DNA from 4 places in the Sutcliffiella cohnii genome. Region 2 is predicted to be linked to each of the others. Evidence: riboswitches for the same ligand, from Rfam matches in the RefSeq annotation. Region 2 holds a riboswitch; each other region holds the start of a gene.
What was found. Region 2 has a riboswitch for thiamine pyrophosphate ahead of tenA (thiaminase II). Riboswitches for the same ligand answer to the same signal wherever they lie in the genome.
Positions count from the first base shown of each region.

Region 1 (5,352 bases), 610 kb from region 2:
TGCCTTAAAAGTGTTGGGAAAATTAGGACTAGCACTTGAGATCAGAAAAAAGGGTGCCCCGGTTAAAAAGGCCGAAATTAGAACATGGGACGGAAAACCACTAGTGAATGTACCTGTTCATGAACAGGCACAGAGATATGGGAGTTATAGCTATTTAATATACCGTCCCAGCTTACAAAAAGTATTACATGCGGCATTATATGAGAATACAGTGAATCTTAAAAAAAGATTAGTACATATAGAACAGCGTGATTCAAAAGTAAGTGTAGGCTTTGAAGATGGCGAAGTAGTTAAAGATAATTTAGTCATTGGTGCTGATGGGATACACTCCGAAGTTAGAAAAAGGGTAATTGGTCCAAGCCCTTTACGTTATTCTGGTTTTACAGCTATTAGAGGAATTTCTGTCTATGAGGATGCACGTTTCCCTATGGAACTAGGTGGAGGTTTCGAAGCATGGGGCCATGGAAAAAGGTTCGGGTTCTCCCATTTAGGAAAAGGAAGAATCTTTTGGTTTGCAGCTATAAATAGTGAAAGTGGCACTATTATTAATTCCCCTCATCCAAAGAAAATCGCTTTAGATCATTTTAGCGGCTGGTGGGAGCCAGTTACTAACATGATCGAAGCAACAGAAGAATCGAATATAATTGTTCATGAAATTTTTGATAGAAAACCGATGAACACGTGGAGTAACGGAAAGATTACACTGCTCGGTGATGCTGCCCATCCGATGCTACCAAATTTAGGACAAGGTGGGGCGCAAGCGATGGAAGATGCATTAGTGCTCTCTCGCTGTCTTGACGATTACCCGAATGAAGTTGAGAAAGCATTAAAACAGTATGAAGAAATAAGATACGGCCGAACTGCTAAAGTCGTAAAAGGTTCTAGAGCAATGGGAAGAATGATGCAACTCGAAAATCCAATTGCAATTTTTATTAGAAATCAACTGTTACGGAACAGTCCAGACTCTCTTAAAATGAAACGGTTAGAATGGCTTCTAGGACACGAAGTATAGGAGCTAGTAATTTGTGATAGAAGTAATAAAGTATGCCCATAATATGAAACCGTCAGAGCATCATCTTCATATAAAGAAGAAGCTGAGTTAATGAGATATAAAGATATGGGTTAGGTATATAGTTACATAAGCTTCTTAAATCAATTTTAAAAAAGCGTTGTGGATATTAATCCAAAACGCTTTTTTAATATCTACAAAGATGATCTATATAACTTGAATAGATTTAATTGGCACAGGCCATGTTTCTTGTGTATATGCCATTGTCCAAAATTGATGCTCTAACTGTGTGCTCGTAATAAAGTGGTCACGCATGCGTTTTTTTTCGTATTCACTAGCTTTGGCCGCACAAGCATCTATTTTATCCATAAATGTTTGTGTGATGGTGCTAACTTCCTTGTCACCATAAAATGTAATCCATTCGTAGAAAGGGTGAGTTGGTGTCGGTTTTACTTCCTTTATCAGCTTTCTACCAATTTCCCAATACGTCCAGGGACAAGGTGCTAGTGCAGCAAGTGTTTCGCCAAGTGTACCGTTTGTAGCAGCCTCCATCATATGGCGTGTGTAATGATGGGCGGTTGGAGCAAGTGGAGCTTTTTGTAAATCCTCGTACCGAACACCTGCAACCTTACAAAAGTTATTGTGCGGATGTATTTCTGCATTTAAGACAAACCCTATTTGCTCCTGGAAAAACGTCATATCTTCTCTGTCTGTACATTTAGAAACCGCAAGACCATAAATACGGCAAAATGTCGTTAAGTATTCATAATCTTGTTGTACGTAATGAATGAGTGCTTCTTTCGGTACATTTCCTTCTCCAATTCCTTTTACAAAAGGATGTTCAAAAATTGCTTCAAAGATTGGGTCTGCTTCCTGTCTTAACTGTTTTGAAAATGTCATGTAGTATTCCTCCTCCAAATTAATATAAGAAGAACACCCACATTCACCCATGGAAGACAATGCGAAAGGGGGTACGCATGAGCTCTTTTTACAACATAAAAAAGCTCCTCTTCCATGGAAAAGAGAAGCATGAGCATACGAAACGTACTCGATGCACCACTTTCCTCCGCTGGTATAAACCAGATCAGGTTCAAAGGGTCCGACGCGTAAAGCGACGTCTCAGCCTATTGGCTCCCCTAGTGGATATCCTATTCCATATACTACATGAATTTAGACATTATTCAATATACAATTGGAAAAATAGTTAATTTTTACTAAAATGTATCGTGATGCTATGTTTTTAATTGTTACTATAGAAATAAGTAGTAAACAAAAAAAGAAAATTAATCTCAAATCTGTCACAAAATAAATCAGTTAATCGTCTTGTTTGTAAAATAGGAGGATGATAACAATGAAGAATACAGAAAGAAATTGTGTTGTAATTGGTGGAGGGATTGCTGGACTTACTGCTTCTATTTATTTAGCACGTGCAGGATTATCCGTTACATTAATCGAAAAAACTAAAACAATAGGTGGTCGGGCAAAAACAGAAGTGATGGATGGTAGTTATGTCAATCTCGGACCACATGCCTTATATTCAAAAGGAAAAAGTTTAGAAATATTAGCGGAATTAGGCATCTCTCCAAAAGGAAATAGCCCTGCCATCGGGGGAAAGGTGTTTTACAATGATTCACCGTATAACCTTCCCGCCAACCCTTTCTCTGTATTAACTAGTGATTTATTTAGTTGGAGAGGGAAAATGGAATTACTCCGCTTTTTTATACTTTTACAAACAAAAAAATTAAAGAGCAACCGAGAGATCTCCGTTGACCAATGGCTTCATGAAAATATAAAGGATGAACGTGTTCAGAAATTTATTCTCATGCTTATACGTTTATCTTCTTACTGTAACGACCCTGATAGGCTTCGTGCCGAAGTTGCATTTAAGCAGCTGCAATTAGGAAAAGCCATTTATGTTCATAACGGTTGGCAGTCAATTATAGAGGAGTTAAAAGAGAAAGCGGAAAAATTAGGTGTCATTATTCAAGCGGGAGCCTCCGTTCAACAAATAAAAGGGAAATTTCCACAGTTTGAAGTGAAATTAAGTAACAATAAATCAATCTTCACACCATATATTTTATCAACAGCAAGCCCAAATGAGTTGAGGAAATTCCTTCAGGGCTATGAAATAGATGCAATCAATGAACTTATACCAGTCCGGGCAGCATGTCTGGATATAGTGCTAAACAAAACACCGAATCCTACAGTATCATTCGCCTTGAGCATGGACCAACCACTCTATTTTTCTAATCATTCCAACGTCGCAACATTAAGTGACAATCAAAGCCACTCCGTCATACACGTAATGAAATATTTGAGCATTAATGAACCTAGAACGGATTTAAAACAGGAGCTCGAACAGTTTCTTAGTCGAGTTCAACCAGGCTGGGAAAAACATGTTATATCAAAACGTTACCTACCGAACATAACAGTAACTAATAGCATGATGAAAAAACAAAAAAATGAAATGGAGCAGATTCCAGGGTTATTTATTGCCGGAGATTGGGTTGGCGCAGAGGGAATGTTAGTTGACAGTTCTTTTTTTAGTGCAAAGCAAGCGGCCATGAGCATTATTGAATTAAATGAAAAAATGGGAGTGTAGCGAGGATGGAAATGGAGGAAGCATATACGCAGTATAAACCGCTACTTTTATCCATATCTTATCAGATGGCAGGAAGTATGACGGAAGCGGAAGATATCGTTCATGATATTTTTATAGATTTTCATAAGATTGATAAGAACAATATTAAAGATTATAAATCGTATTTGTGTAAAATGGCCACTAATCGAACGATTGACCATCTAAAATCCGCGAGTAAAAGAAGAGAACATTATATCGGACCGTGGCTCCCTGAACCGTTAAATACAGATCAAGATCCGCTGCATTCTATCGAACAACATGACCAACTCTCCTACGCGCTCCTAACACTACTAGAAAAACTTAACCCGGTTGAACGTGCAGTATTTGTATTAAGAGAGGTATTTTCTTTTTCCTATGATGAGATGGAGAGTTTCATAGGAAAAGAGGCGGCAAACTGTCGGAAAATATTGAGTAGAGCGAAGAAAAAGCTGCATTTTCATGAATCTAAAAAAAAGAATAATGTAGGTAGGGATGAAGAAGAAAAACTAATTAATCAATTCGTTTCTGCCGTAACGACTGGAAATACAGACGAACTATTTCAACTACTGAAAGAGGACGCAATTTTATACAGCGATGGTGGCGGCAAAGTTACCGCAGCAATATTTCCGATTGTTTCAAGTAAACGAATCGCTCGATTTATATTTGGCTTATTACAAAAATACAGTGATGATACGTCGTTATCCATACAAATGACACTAATCAATGGCCAGCCAGGACTTTTTATCAGTAGTGACCGAGAACCGAGCAGTGCCGTCTGTTTTGAGATTACAGATCAAAAGGTAACGCAAATATTTGTAATTCGCAATCCAGAAAAATTAACGTATATGTTGGAAAGTGGGAGGGGAAAAAAATGAACCTATTTATTCGTATCATAGAAATATTGTTAGGCACTATTTTTCTCGGAGCAGGACTTAACGGATATGTGGTTTTATTCGGATATGAGCCGTTTGCTCCTACAAGTCCAGCCGCCATGGAGTTTTTAGGAGAGGGATACTTTTTAGCGCTTGAAAAGGGTGTAGAAATAGTTGCAGGGATTTTACTTATAGTTCGTAAATATGTTCCATTAGCATTAACTGCATTAGCAAGCATAATCATTAATATAGTCGCATTTCATATTTTTGTAGATTCTGATTTGTTATTACTTGCTTTATTCATCACATTATTGGAAGGGATATTAGTATGGTACTATCGTGATAATTTTAAAGGGCTTTTGGAAAGTACCGTTAAACAAAAGAATTAAACTTATTGAGCATGAACAAATGAAAAAGAGGCTGAGACAAAACTAAAATGATCATGATAAAAAACGAACAATCGCAGAATTAGCGAAGTATATTTCCGGAGCGGATTATTTCCACTCTACTATCTTTTGTTCGTTTTTTACTTTGATAAAAATAGTTATGTCCCAACCTTTTTTTTGTTCTTTTTATCCAATTGTCTAAGTACCATATTACCTGGTCCTATATAGGAATATAAAAATAGGAAGCTACTCCTATACTAAAACACTCGATTAAGAATAGTGGGTGATACAATTTCTTTTTAAAAAATTGGAAAATAGTAACTAACAACATTAGATTACTTAAAAGGTAGCATTCAAAAAAGGGGACGATAATGCATGTTAGATACAATACCATTTATTAATCGAAAAAAGAACAGGAATAATAACTCTGAAACGATAAATATAGAAATCTATCATAACGATAAC
Region 1 is NZ_CP018866.1:1,143,966-1,149,317, forward strand. Features, by position in the region: gene BC6307_RS05570 (FAD-dependent monooxygenase) at 1-1,012, shown strand, start outside; gene tenA (thiaminase II) at 1,217-1,909, opposite strand; TPP riboswitch at 2,054-2,157, opposite strand; gene BC6307_RS05580 (phytoene desaturase family protein) at 2,361-3,611, shown strand; gene BC6307_RS05585 (RNA polymerase sigma-70 factor) at 3,617-4,504, shown strand; gene BC6307_RS05590 (hypothetical protein) at 4,501-4,890, shown strand; gene BC6307_RS05595 (EAL domain-containing protein) at 5,263-5,352, shown strand, end outside.
Region 1: it holds a riboswitch for thiamine pyrophosphate, as region 2 does, so the genes downstream of both, tenA (thiaminase II) here and tenA (thiaminase II) in region 2, are expected to answer to the same signal.

Region 2 (5,352 bases):
TCAAGCGCATCATCATTTAAAGCAAGTTAGCTCTAATAGTCCAGAAGCAGAGGCGTGTCACTTTGCTCAAAAAGAACTTGAAAAAGCTCAACAGAAAATTCAACAAGTTCAACAACAAATTAATGAATAGTGGCGGTCCCCAAATCAGTTAAAACTGACTTCGGGGACCTTCTTTTATGGCATAAGAGTAATTGTACATAGGAAACGAGAAGTGGTGCATACCCTCACCGGTTGTGGTGCATAAGCTACCGAAAAGTCAGCATAAAGGTAGTGCTGGTGCATAGGAAACGGGAAGTGATGCATAGGTTAGGTCAAAGTAGTGCATATCCTCACCGGTTGTGGTGCATAAGCTACCGAAAAGTCAGCATAAAGGTAGTGCTGGTGCGTAGGAAACGGGAAGTGGTGCATAGGTTAGGTCAAAGTAGTGCATACCCTCACCGGTTGTGGTGCATAAGCTACCGAAAAGTCAGCATAAAGGTAGTGTTGGTGCATAGGAAACGGGAAGTGATGCATATGCTTGGTCAAAGTGGTGCATACCCTCCGATTTTTTAAGCATAAAACTATGTAAAGTCAGCGTGAATATGGAACTTGGACAAGCTCGTTTATTTTAATTGCAAACAAGCTTTAAATATTTATCAAAAAATCACAAGTGATATAGAGGTTTTTCAAACATTTTGTCGAAAAATAAAAAAGTAAACTAACTAAAGAAAGAAGATAGGACAATGACAAAACTAGAAAAGATGAGTAAAGACGACATATGGAATGCAGTAATACAAATAATAAGTAGTAATGATTATCCAACAGAAAGTAAAATGCTCAACGAATTATTTATCGTCTTTCAGTACTATTCAGAGCTAGAAAGCGGAGGGCATGAAAGTTTCTTCAATTGGATGCAGGGGGATATTGAAGAAGTAGGTGTATCCGATTATTTAAACGATTTAATTTACGTTTTAGTAAAAATAGGTGCCAATGAATGTGCAGTTATTATGAAAAAGTATGGCTACGAGATGTGGCAGTTTTTTAAAGCTCTAGAAGCAGGGGAAATGGTCGAGGACAGTTTTTATCAGGTCATTGAAATAGCTGATCGAGAATATTACTCTCAAGATGGTAAACTAGAACAGCTATTAGAAGAGTATTTTGTAAAAGTATATCCACAATTAATCAATGAGTAGTATAGGAAGGGGGGGAACAGTTCTTGCTAAGAGAGTAAGAACTGTTTTCCAATTACTCTACTTTTCTCAATCCTTTCCCATCCAACATTTCCTGTACACCTTCCTCACACACACCATATGTTCTCCATGAACAAGACTCACAAACGGTTTGTATATCAGTTGGCACTACATGCTGACGAATTCGAAATTCAATGTCTTTCCATTTTAGCATTTGCCCAATTTTTAAATCCATCTTTTCTAAAATAGCGGCATCCCGCTCATATATGGTTTTGTCTTTACAATGATATTCACCGGTGTTAGGATATTTTTCACACAATTGATCTGGTCCTTTTACGATTTGAATCCATGTTTCAGGATCGTTTCGAAGCGTTTGATGCAATTTCGTCATATTCTCCACATACTCTTTTGAATACCCCATCCCTCGATAGCCAAGTAGGCAAAATAAATGATGTCCGCGCAATCTGTACATAATTACCTCCGATCACTTCTATAAGTAAACTGAAATTTAATCAAAGTTAACATATTTTTATAGTATCATAATTTATGAGTATTTAAAATTCACTAATGTTGTTAACTTTCTTAAAGGCCACACATAGAAACTAGTTTATGAAAGTGGTACGGCTTGTAAATGTTCAGAATGTTTGTTAACATCAAGATGTAGTTAAATAGTGTAAAAACACTAGGGGTGCTTTTTTAGCTGAGAGAGACAATCTGTCTTAACCCTTTAACCTGCTCTAGGTAATGCTAGCGAAGGGAAGTGGAGTATATAGGACAGGTATGTCTCTTTCAACTATAACCACTTTCTTTTAGAGAGTGGTTTTTTATTTTTAAAAAGGAGAGGATACAAATGAAATTTACTGAGAGATTAAAAGAGAAGTTAGAGCCAATTTGGAGACAAAATCATTCCCATCCATTTGTGGTGGAAATGGGGAACGGGACACTAGATAAAGAGAAATTCAGATTTTATATGGTCCAAGATTATGTGTATTTAATTGACTATGCTAAATTGTTCAGTATTGGGGCATTAAAAGCAACAGATGTGAAAACGATGGAGAAATTTGCAGCGCTATTGCACGGAACGCTACATGAAGAAATGGATCTTCACCGTAGTTATGCAGCTCAGTTTGGTATATCTCCTGAAGAGTTAGAAAATGCGGAGCCGTCTCCTATCACTTTAGCTTATACACATTATATGTTACATAAAGGACAAAACGGGACGTTGGCGGAACTCGTAGCAGCCCTTTTGCCTTGTGCGTGGAGCTATTGGGAAATTGGGAAAGAGTTAAGTCAAATTCCTGGTGCAACGGATCATGAGTTGTATGGTGAATGGGTTCGTATGTACAGCTCAGAGGAATTTGGTCAGCTTGCAACGTGGTGTATTGATTTAATGGATGAATTAGCAGAAGGAAAATCGGACACTGAGCTACTAGAATTAGAGAAAATCTTTTTAAACACAACACGATTTGAATATATGTTCTGGGACATGGCGTACAACAACCAAATGTGGCCGGGAGAATAACTAAGATATACTAGAGTAACGATGCTTCGTTACTCTTTTTTTCGTTTTAACGTAATGAAACTTCTATACTTAATATTTCGTACTATTAGTATAGAAGTATTAAGGGGGAAACAATTTGTTCACAGACTTAAATGAAAAGTTAATAGTATCAAAAGAAAAAATGCGTAAAAAAGTAAAATATGAGGAGCATATCGAACGGTTACATGCATCCTTACAGGCAGAAGAATCTAAGAAAAATAAATTAGAAAAGCAATTGTTGAAAGAAAAGGAAGATGTTACTCGATTAGAAAGCTTCTCCTTATCAAATATTTTTTACACAATAATCGGTAGAAAGCTTGAAAAGTTAGATAAAGAGCAGCAAGAAGTATTAGCTGCGAAGTTAAAGTACACTGAAGCGTTAGAAACAATTTCCGATATGGAGCGAGAGTTAGAAGAATATAAGGATAAGCACCTCGATGTTGCGTATGCCGATATAGAGTATGAAAAAATTATTCAAGAAAAAGAGCGCTTAATTCATGACAAACATTCCATATGGAGCGAAAGACTATATACACTTGCTGATCGAGAAGCAACGATAACTGCTAGTTTAAAAGAATATGAAGAGGCAATAGATGCGGGTAATAGCACTGTTTTGGCATTAAATAGAGCGTTGAATGAATTAAATTCGGCAAAAAATTGGTCCACATTTGATATGTTCGGTGGAGGGATCATTTCTACCGCAATGAAACATAGTCGGTTTGATGAGGCAAAACGTTACATACATCAAGCTCAAAGCCGTTTACGCCAGTTTCAAGAGGAGTTGTTAGATATTGAAAGTCATTTTGATGCGAATTTCGAGACAGGTGGATTATTAACATTTGCAGACTACTTCTTTGACGGCATCATTGTTGATTGGATTGTACACGGAAAAATTAATGACTGTTACGACCAAACAGAAAAAACGAAAATAGACGTATCTAGAGTTTTGAAAATCCTCTTAGAGCAAAAGAGTGACTTGGAGAAGGAACTAATTAATGTACAAGCAGAAAGAATAGAAGTGTTGGAGAGTTAGTAGGAAAAAAGTTAGGAAATGGAGTAGAAAAACGCCGGGATGAATATGAACATCATAACTTTTTAGAAATACTTAACAGGAATCGAAAATTACTTAACAGCTTTTCAGAAATACTTAACAGGAATCGAAAATTACTTAACAGCTTTTCAGAAATACTTAACAGGAGTCGAAAAATACTTAACAACTTTTCAAAAATACTTAACAAGGATCGAAAATTACTTAACAGCTTTTCAAAAATACTTAACAAGAATCGAAAATGATCCAAAAATTACTGAACTCCATTATCGAGATTTAACAGATAAGGAACAATATGCTCTAAAGCTAGATGATTATGAAGCAGCCCTGCAATTTACACCTAAATGGGTCTCCATAAACGAAGCGATTGTACAAAATAACAAAATAATAAATGAAGTAGAGCAGAACAGCTGGGTGAAACGAGAAAATTATGTTTTAAACGAGTTAAAAAAGTCCCTTAAGTAATGGTTGTGCTACAGAAAAAAAGACCGACTACAACAGAAGCAGTCGGTCTTTTATGATGGAACCAAATCGACAAGGTTCAACATATTTCTTACATAAAAAGGATTTTTTTAAGCCGTATGGAATTTATAGTAAGAGAGATTTTGTCGTCTCTTTACTTTTTTGGGGATGAGGGATTTTGGTGATATTAAGGAAGATAATTGCGTTTATTTTAACAAGCTTACTAGTCCCGTTATTTTTAGTAGTTTGGGGTGGTGACTCATCTATCTTTTGGGGAATGTATGGGGTATTTCTCATGTATGGGACACCGTTTATTTTACTGTACGGTATGCCTGTTACGTTTTTAGCTGAAAGGTTAACGAGAAATATACAGAAGAGGAAAAGGCTTGCAGTATCGTTTGGGATTCATCTTTTTTTCGGTCTAGTTTGTGTGTTTATCGTCGGTTTTATTTTTAAGGAACCATTTGGGGAATGGGGCTTTTTTGGGGGGATTTTGTTTATCGGCTCAACTTTAGCTTCTATTATTCTTTGGAGCGTTGATGAGCTATTAAGAAAACTTGTTGATTGGGAATCGATACAGAGTGCAATGTAATCTTTTAAAGAAATATATGTAGAAAAGGAAAACTTTTTCATTCCATTTACCGTCTAAGAAGATAGAAGTTATTATTTTACCAAAAAAGAGAAATAAGATTTAGGTTACATAATGATATAGGGGGAAGTCACTTGAGGAAATTTATGTATTTTATGCTTATTGCACTACTGTTTAGTTTTTTAAATCCTACGACCACCAATGCAGAAACTAACGTAGAAGTGAAGGTGGAATATGGGGTTGATAATAAAGTTCAACAGTTTAAAGGATTCCCAGTTAGGGTCCAGCTAAAAAATAACGGTGAGTATATAAAAGGAGATTTAGTCGTTTTCTCGAGTCCGAGTTACAATGCATCAGGTAGCTACGTTGTGCCAGTAGAAATAGGAGCTGGAGAAACGAAAACAGTAGAGCTGTCTGTAAAAGGGATGAACGAATATTTCTCCTATTATGGCAACACACCTCCAAATTTTATTAGTTTTTATGAAGGAGGAGTAGAAAAAGGGAAAGAAATTAAGCTAAAAGGTAATGCGTCCGCAAAACCTCG
Region 2 is NZ_CP018866.1:1,752,226-1,757,577, forward strand. Features, by position in the region: gene BC6307_RS25020 (hypothetical protein) at 1-130, shown strand, start outside; gene BC6307_RS08640 (DMP19 family protein) at 723-1,172, shown strand; gene BC6307_RS08645 (DUF1284 domain-containing protein) at 1,225-1,641, opposite strand; TPP riboswitch at 1,844-1,945, shown strand; gene tenA (thiaminase II) at 2,020-2,691, shown strand; gene BC6307_RS08655 (hypothetical protein) at 2,807-3,742, shown strand; gene BC6307_RS08660 (hypothetical protein) at 4,401-4,811, shown strand; gene BC6307_RS08665 (DUF8725 domain-containing protein) at 4,943-5,352, shown strand, end outside.

Region 3 (5,352 bases), 170 kb from region 2:
TAGCAATGCTAAAGTTAAAGCTCACGCCAGAAGAAATTTGGAATGCTGTCACGATTAATTCTGCACATGCTATTAATCGTGGGAGTAGTGCAGGCGCATTAAAAGTAGGACGTAAAGCAAATGTAGTTGTATGGAATGCGCCAAACTATTTATATGTTCCTTATCATTACGGGGTAAACCACACGAATACAGTTTATTTAAACGGAGAAGAAGTAGCGAAAGGTGGGGCCTATGTTGGATAAGGAAACGTTTATTCAAAAAGCTGGCAGTCCACTGTTTACAGATCGCTACTACAAAAAAGCAGCTTCTCTGTTACAGGAGTGGAATGGCATAGAGGAGATAAAAGGAACAGCCGTTATTGGTGTTCCTTTATCCAAGCCATCTATTAGTCATTCTGGGGCATGCTTCACTCCTGCTACTGTAAGAAAACTTTTTCACAACTATTCAACATATGCAGTAGAGACTAGAGAAGACCTGCAATCTAGTAAACTTACCGATTGTGGAGATGTGCTCATGCATGCAACAGATATAAAAGAAAGCTATCGCCGCATTGAACAAAGTATAGAGAAGCTAATTAGGGAAAATCCGTCCCTACACCCTATTTTTATAGGTGGGGATCATTCTATTACTTATTCGCTAGTAAAAGGAATGAGTAACGCAAAGGCCGGTACAATTGGTGTTATTCAATTTGATGCACATCATGACTTAAGAAATACGGAAGATGGTGGGCCAACTAATGGTACACCATTCAATAGGTTACTTTCGGATGAAGTCCTTCAAGGTGCCCACCTAGTACAAGTGGGGATTCGAAACTACTCTAATAGCGAATATTATCATCAATTTGCTCTTGAGAAAGGTATTCGTATTTCTACGATGAAAGATGTTCAAGAAAAAGGGATATTGTGTGTTATAGAAGAATCGCTGGAATATTTACAAGGCAAAGTGGATCATATTTACATCTCAGTTGACATGGATGTACTCGACCAAGCATACGCTCCAGGTTGTCCAGCATTAGGTCCCGGAGGCATGACTTCTCGTGAATTGTTAGAAGCTGTATATAAGGTAGCTCAACACGATAAAGTGTGTGGAATAGATATTGTAGAAATAGATCCAACAATCGATTTTCGGGATATGACGAGTCGTGTAGCGGTTCACGTTATGCTAGAGTATTTACGAGGAATCGATATTTCATAGTGTTCCAATTAAAATTTTCCCCTTTTGTTAAAATTATGTTACAATATTGATTGGAAAAGTAAATGAAAGTCCACTAGAGGTGCCGATAAGGCTGAGAGAGGTGAACACCTTAACTCTTGGAACCTGATCTAGTTTATACTAGCGTAGGGAAGTGGTTGTTATTTTATTCTAACCGTTTCTAAATGTTCCTTTAATCTAGCCTTCTAGTGGATACATGAAAGGGAGAGACAGATGGAAAGAGAACGTTTAGTCACAATGGTAGAAATATCTATGATGGCAGCACTTGCAGTTATTTTAAGCTATGTGAAATTTGGTGCGCTTTGGGCGTACGGTGGATCTATATCTTTAATTATGGTTCCAATCTTTGTTATTGCTTTTAGACGAGGTTGGAAAGCGGGGGTTGTAACCGGACTATTAGTAGGGGTTATTAATTGGTTAACAGGAGGTTATGTTGTTCATCCTGCGCAACTTATTCTAGATTACCCATTACCATTTGCACTGTTAGGATTCGCCGCTATTTTTGCCGTAAAAGGAGTAACTATTCGTACAATTGTAGTTGGTATGATATTTGGAACCGCATTACGTTTAATAAGTCATTTCCTTTCAGGAGTAATTTGGTTCGGTGAATATGCTCCAGATGGAATACCGGTTGTATTATATTCTATTATTTATAACTTGTCTTATTTAGTTCCAGAAATGCTTATTACAATAGCGATACTAGTAATTATATATAAATTTTATCCGAAGTTTTTTAAAGCAAACGCTTAAAACTTATAAAGCTGCTTCTATGCGAGGAAGCAGCTTTTTATTTTACTATTAATACATTAATATTACATTTCCCATAATTTATACAACGCTTGTGTACCGCTATTTTCTTCTCCTTTATTGGCAAGCTCTTCATACATATCGATAGCTAAAGAAAGCCCAGGCAGTTTTAACCCCATTGCTTCAGCCTCAGCTAAGGCAATCCCCATATCTTTAATAAAATGCTTCACATAAAAACCGGGTTCAAAATCACCTGCAAGTATTCTAGGTGCTAACTTACTAAGGGAAAAACTATTTGCAGCACCAGTCGTTATCGTTTCTAACACTTTCACAGGATCTAGCCCAGAGCTCTTTGCATATGCAAGTGATTCACATACTCCGATCATATTTGTGGCAATCGCAATTTGATTGCACATTTTCGTATGTTGTCCTGAGCCAGCCTCACCTTGTAATACGATATTTTTACCCATTCTTTCGAACAGAGGTAGGCATGTTTTATATGCATCTTTATCACCACCTACCATAATGGTAAGGCGAGCTTCTTTAGCACCAACGTCTCCACCTGATACAGGTGCATCTAAACTATAAATCCCTTTTTCTTTTGCTGCTGCATAAATCTTTTTTGCTAATGAAGGCGTTGATGTTGTCATATCAATGACGAAAGAACCTTGCTTTGCATTTTCTAATATTCCATCTTTTCCGAAATAAACTTCTTCAACATCTTTTGGGTAACCAACGATTGTAATCGTATATTTCGCATCAGCTACAGCTTCAGCTGGGGTAGAACACCATTTTGCTCCAGAGCTTATTAAATTTTCTGCTTTTTCTTTTGTTCTTGTGTACACGTTAACATGATAGCCAGCTCTTAATAAATGGCCAGCCATACTATTCCCCATTACCCCAGTACCTACGAAAGCAACAGTTTCTCTATTGTTCATGAACATTTCCCCCTTGTTATGTATACGTCATTACCATATATTTTATAGTAAAATATAAAAAATCCAAAGTATTTATTTCTGTAAATGAACAGGTGATATGCAAAAAAAAGACATGAATCTACATATTGATGAAAAAGTTTAGAAAAAATTCGGAATATATTGTATAATTAAAACCAAATTAAATATATTAATATATAAAATGATTAGGGGGGGAAGTTATGGGATATTACCATTCTCCTGTTCAATCTGAAATAGACCAATCTGATCCAGATAGTAATAACATAAGCTTATTTTTAGTAATTGACCAATTGGGAAAGATAAAATATTGCTCAACTTCTAGTGAGACATTATTAAACATGGACAATTCTAAATTAATTGGAAAACCTATTAGAGAACACATTCATCAAGAAGATCTATATTTAGTTGAAAATTTAGTTGAACAACCTACCAATTCTGCTTCTTTTTTAGTAAGGTTAAAAACTGCAGATGGATTTTTGTGTGGAAAAGCAAATATAGTTTCTGTTGGTTCCTCAGCTAACATAAATGAAAGAGAGTGGCTGTTCACTTTTTCACAAGTACCAGGTTGGTCACCTACTAATAATAAATTATATAGAGAAAAAGGGTATACTCGCTATGAGAGTAATGCATTGGGAGATAAACCACTGATTGAAAATTATGCTCATGACCTTATTGAAAAATTACCGAACGGTGTTTTAATTATTGTTGATGGTAAAGTGGAGTATATAAATTGGACTGGATGCCAACTATTAGGTATACATAATCGAATGCAAATTATCGAAAAAGATGTTTACCGGTTTATTGATCCAAAGTTTCATGATATTGTAGAGCATCGGCTAACTTCAGTTGCGCGTGGCAAAAATGTTGGTTTAATGGAACAACAATGGATTAGGGCTGATGGAAGTTTAATTGATTTTGACGTGATGTCGACACCGACGATGTTCCGTGGTAAAATAGCTTCATTTGTCGTATTAGTAAATATTGCACACCGAAAAAATTTTCAAAATATCCTCCAAAAAAGTCGAGAGAGGTTCCGAACATTAATACAAAATACGATTGATACAATTGGTATCATTTGTGAAGAAAAATGGGTGTTTATTAATGAGTCGGGGTTAAAAATGCTGGAAGCAAACAGTTATGGTGAAATTATTGGTAAAAGTATTTTTCACAATATTGCAGAAAATCATTTTAAAGATATTTGGAAACGTACAGTTAATAGTAGTAAGCATGAAAAGAAACATCCTTTATTTGAACAAGCATGGACGACTTTTCAGGATAAAAAGTTGTACACCGAAATGGTGGCTATCCCAACTACATATTTAGGTAAAAAAGCACTTCAAATTATTGTCCGTGATATTTCTGAGCGTAAAAAAGCAGAAGAATTAATGGTACAATCTGAAAAACTTTCGGTCGCAGGTCAATTAGCTGCAGGCATTGCACATGAAATTAGAAACCCGTTAACGGCTATAAAAGGATTTTTTAAGTTAATTGAATCTGGGAACTATCATACTTCTGATTATTATCAAATAATTAATGGAGAATTAAATAGAATTGAGTTAATATGTAGTGAGTTATTATTATTGGCGAAACCGCAAGCTGTTCAATTCCGTACAGTTTCAATTAGTGCATTACTTAAAGATGTGACGTTATTATTAGAAACACAAGCAATTATTAATGATGTTTGGTTTGAATTTGATTTTCAAATTGAAAAGGACTATGTAAAAGCGGACGGTAACCAATTGAAGCAAGTGTTTATTAACATTATTAAAAATGGTATTGAAGCGATGGAAAATGGTGGTACGTTATCGGTTAGAACAGCTGTACAAAATGGTTTTCTCTCTATCCTGATAAGTGATGAAGGACCTGGTATTTCTGAAAAAGTCTTAAGTAAGCTAGGGGAACCTTTTTTTACTACGAAAGAAAACGGAACGGGATTAGGACTAATGATTTCCTTTAATATTATTAAAAACCTTAATGGTTCCATTGAAATTGAAAACAAAAAAGATAAAAAGGGTACAACATTCAACATACAGCTTCCTTTGGAAGGGTACAACTAAGTTATACAGTAATAGGAGTGTATTTATGAAGCAACGAGAGCAATGGTCATCAAAGATAGGTTTTATTTTAGCTGCCGCTGGGTCGGCAATCGGTTTAGGTGCCATATGGAAATTTCCTTACATGGCAGGAACAAATGGGGGGGGAGTATTTTTACTTGTCTTTCTTCTATTTACTATTATTATCGGAGCTCCAATGTTGTTAGCAGAGTTCATTATTGGCCGTTCTACGCAGAAGAATGCAATTCATGCATATAAACATTTAGCACCTAACAGTAAATGGCATTATATAGGAGTGCTTGGTGTGGTCGCTTCCTTTATTTTGCTTTCGTTTTATAGTGTGGTAGGTGGTTGGATTGTGACATACATAGTAAAATCCTTTA
Region 3 is NZ_CP018866.1:1,920,206-1,925,557, forward strand. Features, by position in the region: gene hutI (imidazolonepropionase) at 1-242, shown strand, start outside; gene hutG (formimidoylglutamase) at 232-1,194, shown strand; TPP riboswitch at 1,260-1,361, shown strand; gene thiT (energy-coupled thiamine transporter ThiT) at 1,426-1,962, shown strand; gene BC6307_RS09490 (NAD(P)-dependent oxidoreductase) at 2,025-2,897, opposite strand; gene BC6307_RS09495 (ATP-binding protein) at 3,116-4,972, shown strand; gene BC6307_RS09500 (sodium-dependent transporter) at 4,998-5,352, shown strand, end outside.
Region 3: it holds a riboswitch for thiamine pyrophosphate, as region 2 does, so the genes downstream of both, thiT (energy-coupled thiamine transporter ThiT) here and tenA (thiaminase II) in region 2, are expected to answer to the same signal.

Region 4 (5,352 bases), 990 kb from region 2:
AGCTTCATTATTTCGGTGAAAATTACGAAGAAGAAGTGACGTTTGTTTTTCAAAACCCTGAATTTCAATTTGTTACGCATTCCGTTGAAGAGGAAATCGGATATACGCTATTGCGAAAAGGTGTATCGGAAGTAGAGAGAAATAATAAAGTAGAAAAACTGCTCGACAATTTTCATTTAACACATGTACGAACAAAACACCCTTTCGAGCTTTCAACTGGACAAAAAAGACGGCTAAGTGTGGCATCAGCGGTTGTACATCGTCCGAGTGTACTCCTTTTAGATGAACCTACATTCGGCCAGGATAGTCGAAATACTTTTTCGATGCTTGAATGGTTACAACAGCTCAAAGAAGAGGGGGTATGTGTTGTGATGGTTACACATGATGAGCATATTGTTGAGCATTTTGCAGATAAAGTGTTAGTAGTGGAGAGTGGAGAAGTAGTAGAAGTAATAGAGAAAGAGAGGTCCGTACACGATGCAATGGTCATTACAAGTTAACGAAACGTGGTTGCATCGAGTGAATCCGAGTTTCAAGTTAATAGCAATTGTCCTCCTCTTTGTAGCAGTCCTCTTCATACATAACATAAATGTATTAGTGAATATGACACTATTTATGTTATTGCTCTATATAACGTCAACGGGACATAGTTGGAAGGTAAAGGTCGTTCTTCTCCTACCATTTACCATTCTATTTTTCTCTTCTGCTGTGACGATGATTTTGTTCGGTAAAGGTGATACAACATGGTTTCAATTAGGAATTGTTCACATAAGTGAAGAAAGCTTTTATCGAGGAGTTCATATTGGATTAAGAGCATTAGTGTTTGCGTTTTTAGGTTTACTATTCGCGCTAACAACGAAGCCGGTTCTTTTATTTTATTCTCTTATGCAGCAATGGAAGCTACCGCCAAAGTATGCTTACAGTTTTCTCGCGTCTATTCGGCTCCTGCCAATTATGGTAGAAGAATTTTTTACTTTACAAAAAGCGTTAAAAGTTAGAGGGATTAAACAGGAAAAAGGTATGAAAGCTATCATACAAAAGGTCACTTTATATAGTATACCTTTATTATCACAAAGCATCAGAAGGGCGCATCGAATCGCAGTGGCGATGGAAGCAAAAAAATTTTCACAACAAAAAAATCGCACCTATTATTATCAAGTAAAGTACTCAAAAAATGACGTAATATTTACAACAGTTTTATTAATGGTATTACTTATCTCTTTTGTTTCAGCTACCTTTTTCCCTTACTTTTCGATAACGGATGTTAGATATTAAGTTCACTTTTATTTTAAAAAATTGGTTAGTATGCTATACTTTATTTACACAATTTAATAAGAACTTTTCACTAGGGGAGTCGAAATGACTGAGATGGAATAAATTGTTTCCAGACCCTTCGAACCTGATCTGGTTAATACCAGCGTAGGGAAGTGGGTAAATATATTGTATAGAAATATACTATTCATTCATACAAACCACTCTTTACGCTTAGGCGAAAAGAGTGGTTTTTTGTTTAGTATTATGCTAGTAAGGATTTGTTCTATGACGTCTTTTAGTAAAGATTGTAGTACTAATATTTAAAACAGAGAGTGGATCGGAGCGGAGGGAACTTGACTCCCTCCCCGCGGAAAGCAAGTTCACGCAGCGAAGAGGAACGGACTATCTCTAAAGGCTCCATAGTTTACAGGTAGATTTTAAGGTAAGTGTCAACGCTATATGCATTACAAAGGAGATTATCAATCTATGAAGCTACATGTTATTACAGATGGAAAGAAAACGAACGAAGAGTTAACAAACATTTTAAGAAGTATCCATCCATATGTAGACAGAATACATATTCGCGAAAAAGAAAAAACGGCAAGAGAGCTAGCACAATTACTGGAACAAATATTAAAAAGTGGAGTTCCTGCAAACAAATTAATCGTAAATGATCGAGTTGATGTTGCACAAGCATTTTCGGTGCGTGGTGTTCAGCTTGCGTTTCATAGTTTAGACGTACAGTTAGTAAAGCAATCTTTTCCTAGGTTAGAAATTGGATGCTCTGTCCATTCGATAGAAGAAGCAGCATATGCAGAAAAAAACGGTGCGGACTTTTTACTATACGGCCATATTTTTACTACATCCTCAAAACTTGGGCAGCAACCACGTGGGATAGATAATCTTAAAGAAATGACTGAGAAAAGTTCTGTTCCAATTATCGGTATTGGTGGAATTACACCAAAGAATTTAAAACAAGTAGCTTCCACCGGAGCCTCCGGTGTTGCAGTGATGAGTGGAATAATGGAGAGCAAAAACCCAGTATTGATGGCAAAAAGGTTTCAAGAAAGTCATAGCAGCTATGTGGAAGGAGGAGAGAAATGAATAACAATTGGGACGCAATCGTTGTTGGTGGTGGAGTGATCGGAAATGCAGCAGCCTACTATTTACAAAAGTCAGGGAGAAACGTCCTTCTTTTAGAAAAAGGAACCGTTGGCCTAGGAGCGTCAAAAGCGGCAGCAGGGATGCTAGGTGCTCAAGTAGAGTTGACGGAAGTTGGACCAATGTTTGAACTAGCAAGGGAAAGTAGAAAAATGTTTCCTAGATTACAAGAAGAGTTAAAAGAGATGTGTGGTATCGATATCGAGCTTGTTAGAGAAGGCATGCTGAAAGTCGCAAAAACAGATGAGGAAAAAGTTCATTTACAATCTGTAATTGAAGCACAACGTTCATTCGGAGAGAATACAAAATGGCTCGACCGTGAGGAAACACTACAAATGGAATCATCATTAAGTGATAGTATCATCGGAGCTATGGACATACCGAATGATGGGCATGTTAACCCTATACAACTTACACAGGCATTTAGCAAAAGTGCGGTCGCCCTCGGTGCAACCGTTAAAGAGTTCGTAGAAGTATATTCGTTCACCGAGTTGAGCGGAAAAATAACAGGTGTTCATACGAATATAGGTGATTTTTATGGGGAAAACATCGTTGTTGCAAATGGAGCTTGGAGTGCCCGTTTATTGAAGGAAGCGAATATAAACCTACCAACCTATCCGGTAAAAGGTGAGTGTATGTCTGTCATTACAGAACGCCCTCTCATTAAAAGTACCATCTTTTCACAACGGTGTTACGTAGTCCCGAAAAGTGGAAACCGTTTAATTATTGGTGCAACTTCTATTCCTAATAGTTTTTCGGAGCATGTTTCAGTTGAGGGAATCTCTTCCTTGATGCAAGCGTCCATAGACATTTTGCCTGATATTCAACGAGCTCAGTTTGAAAGGGCGTGGGCTGGAATACGACCGCAAACGATAGATGAGTTACCGTTTCTTGGAGTGCACCCAACAATAGAAAACGTATTTATCTGCACAGGTCATTATCGGAACGGTATTTTACTATCCCCAATTAGTGGAAAGCTTATTGCGGATATGATGGATGGTCGTACACTACCTTCCTATTTACAGGCGTTTACGTTTGAACGATTGAAAGGAGTGATAACAACATGAAAGTAACGATAAATGGTGAACTAATAGAGTTACCTAATGATATTAGAACAGTAGAAGATTTGCTAGCACATTTTCACCTTGATCAAAAGGTAGTCATTGTAGAAAAGAACCGAGATATTTTACAAAAAGAATCGCATCCATCAGTTACGTTAGCAGAAGGCGATCAATTAGAATTAGTACATTTTGTAGGAGGCGGATGAACATGTTAAAAATTGGACCATATGAATTTGAATCACGTTTATTATTAGGAACTGGTAAATACCCGAGCTTTGAAGTACAAAAAGAAGCGGTTGCGGTATCCGAATCAGAAATTTTAACGTTTGCGGTACGTCGCATGAACATCTTTGAACCGAGTCAACCAAACTTTTTAGAAAAACTAGACTTAGAGAAATATACGTTACTTCCAAATACTGCTGGGGCAAAAACAGCGGAAGAAGCAGTGCGCATTGCAAAATTAGCAAAAGCGTCTGGATTATGTGACATGATTAAAGTAGAAGTAATTGGCTGCTGGAAAACGTTACTACCAGATCCTGTTGAAACGTTAAAAGCAACAGAAGAGCTTTTAAAAGAAGGGTTTATCGTTTTACCGTACACTTCAGATGATGTTGTACTTGCTCGCAAACTAGAAGAATTAGGTTCACACGCAATAATGCCTGGAGCTTCTCCAATTGGATCTGGTCAAGGAATTATCAATCCGCTCAACTTAAGCTTTATTATCGAGCAATCAAACGTTCCAGTTATTGTGGATGCGGGAGTTGGCTCACCAGCTGATGCTGCTCAGGCGATGGAGTTAGGAGCAGATGGAGTTTTATTAAACACCGCTGTTTCGGCTGCAAAAGACCCAGTGAAAATGGCAAAAGCAATGAAACTAGCAATTGAAGCAGGAAGGTTAGGTTTTGAGGCTGGGCGTATGGAGAAAAAACGTTATGCCACTGCTAGTAGCCCAACTGAAGGAATGAGTGTTAGCTAATGGAACGCTATTCTAGACAGATACTATTTAAACCAATTGGGGTAAATGGACAAAAGCAATTAACGGAACAGCATGTCCTCATAGTGGGAGCAGGTGCACTCGGTACAGGTATTGCCGAGGCACTTTCTCGAGCTGGGGTCGGGAAAATGACGATTATCGATCGAGATTACGTAGAATGGAGTAATTTACAGCGCCAACAACTATACGGGGAATTAGATGCTGAACATAAAATTCCTAAAGCAGTTGCTGCTAAAACGAGACTACTAGAAATTAACTCATCTACTGAAATAGAAGCAATCGTCGGAGATGCTACACCAGATTTACTAGAACCGTTAATAGATGGTGTTTCTTTACTTTTAGATGCAACAGATAATTTTGATATTCGTTTTATTATTAATGACCTATCTCAAAAATATAATATACCTTGGATTTATGGTGCCTGTGTCGGTAGTTATGGGATTTCCTATACGATTCTTCCAGGAGAAACACCTTGTTTACAATGTTTATTAAAGTCCGTTCCGTTAGGTGGTGCTACTTGTGATACGGTGGGAGTTATTTCTCCAGCAGTACAAATGGTTGTTGCCCACCAAGTAGCGGAAGCGTTAAAAATATTAACTGGTAATCAAAAAAGTTTAAGGAAAAAGTTAGTTTCGTTCGACCTTTGGGAAAATCGCTATTCTTCCATCGACGTAAATAGTATGAAAGATTCTTCTTGTCTATCATGTGGGGAAAGTCGGAGCTTTCCATACTTGTCTTACGAAAATCAAACGAAAACAGCGGTGCTTTGTGGAAGAGACTCTGTACAAATTAGACCGAACACGAACCAAGAAAGAAATCTTGAAGAAATAGAATCGGTATTTGCGGACCAAGGGTTAAAAGTGGATCGAAATCCTTTTCTCT
Region 4 is NZ_CP018866.1:764,832-770,183, forward strand. Features, by position in the region: gene BC6307_RS03680 (ABC transporter ATP-binding protein) at 1-500, shown strand, start outside; gene BC6307_RS03685 (energy-coupling factor transporter transmembrane component T family protein) at 478-1,275, shown strand; TPP riboswitch at 1,338-1,443, shown strand; gene tenI (thiazole tautomerase TenI) at 1,741-2,358, shown strand; gene thiO (glycine oxidase ThiO) at 2,355-3,482, shown strand; gene thiS (sulfur carrier protein ThiS) at 3,479-3,682, shown strand; gene BC6307_RS03705 (thiazole synthase) at 3,685-4,452, shown strand; gene BC6307_RS03710 (thiazole biosynthesis adenylyltransferase ThiF) at 4,452-5,352, shown strand, end outside.
Region 4: it holds a riboswitch for thiamine pyrophosphate, as region 2 does, so the genes downstream of both, tenI (thiazole tautomerase TenI) here and tenA (thiaminase II) in region 2, are expected to answer to the same signal.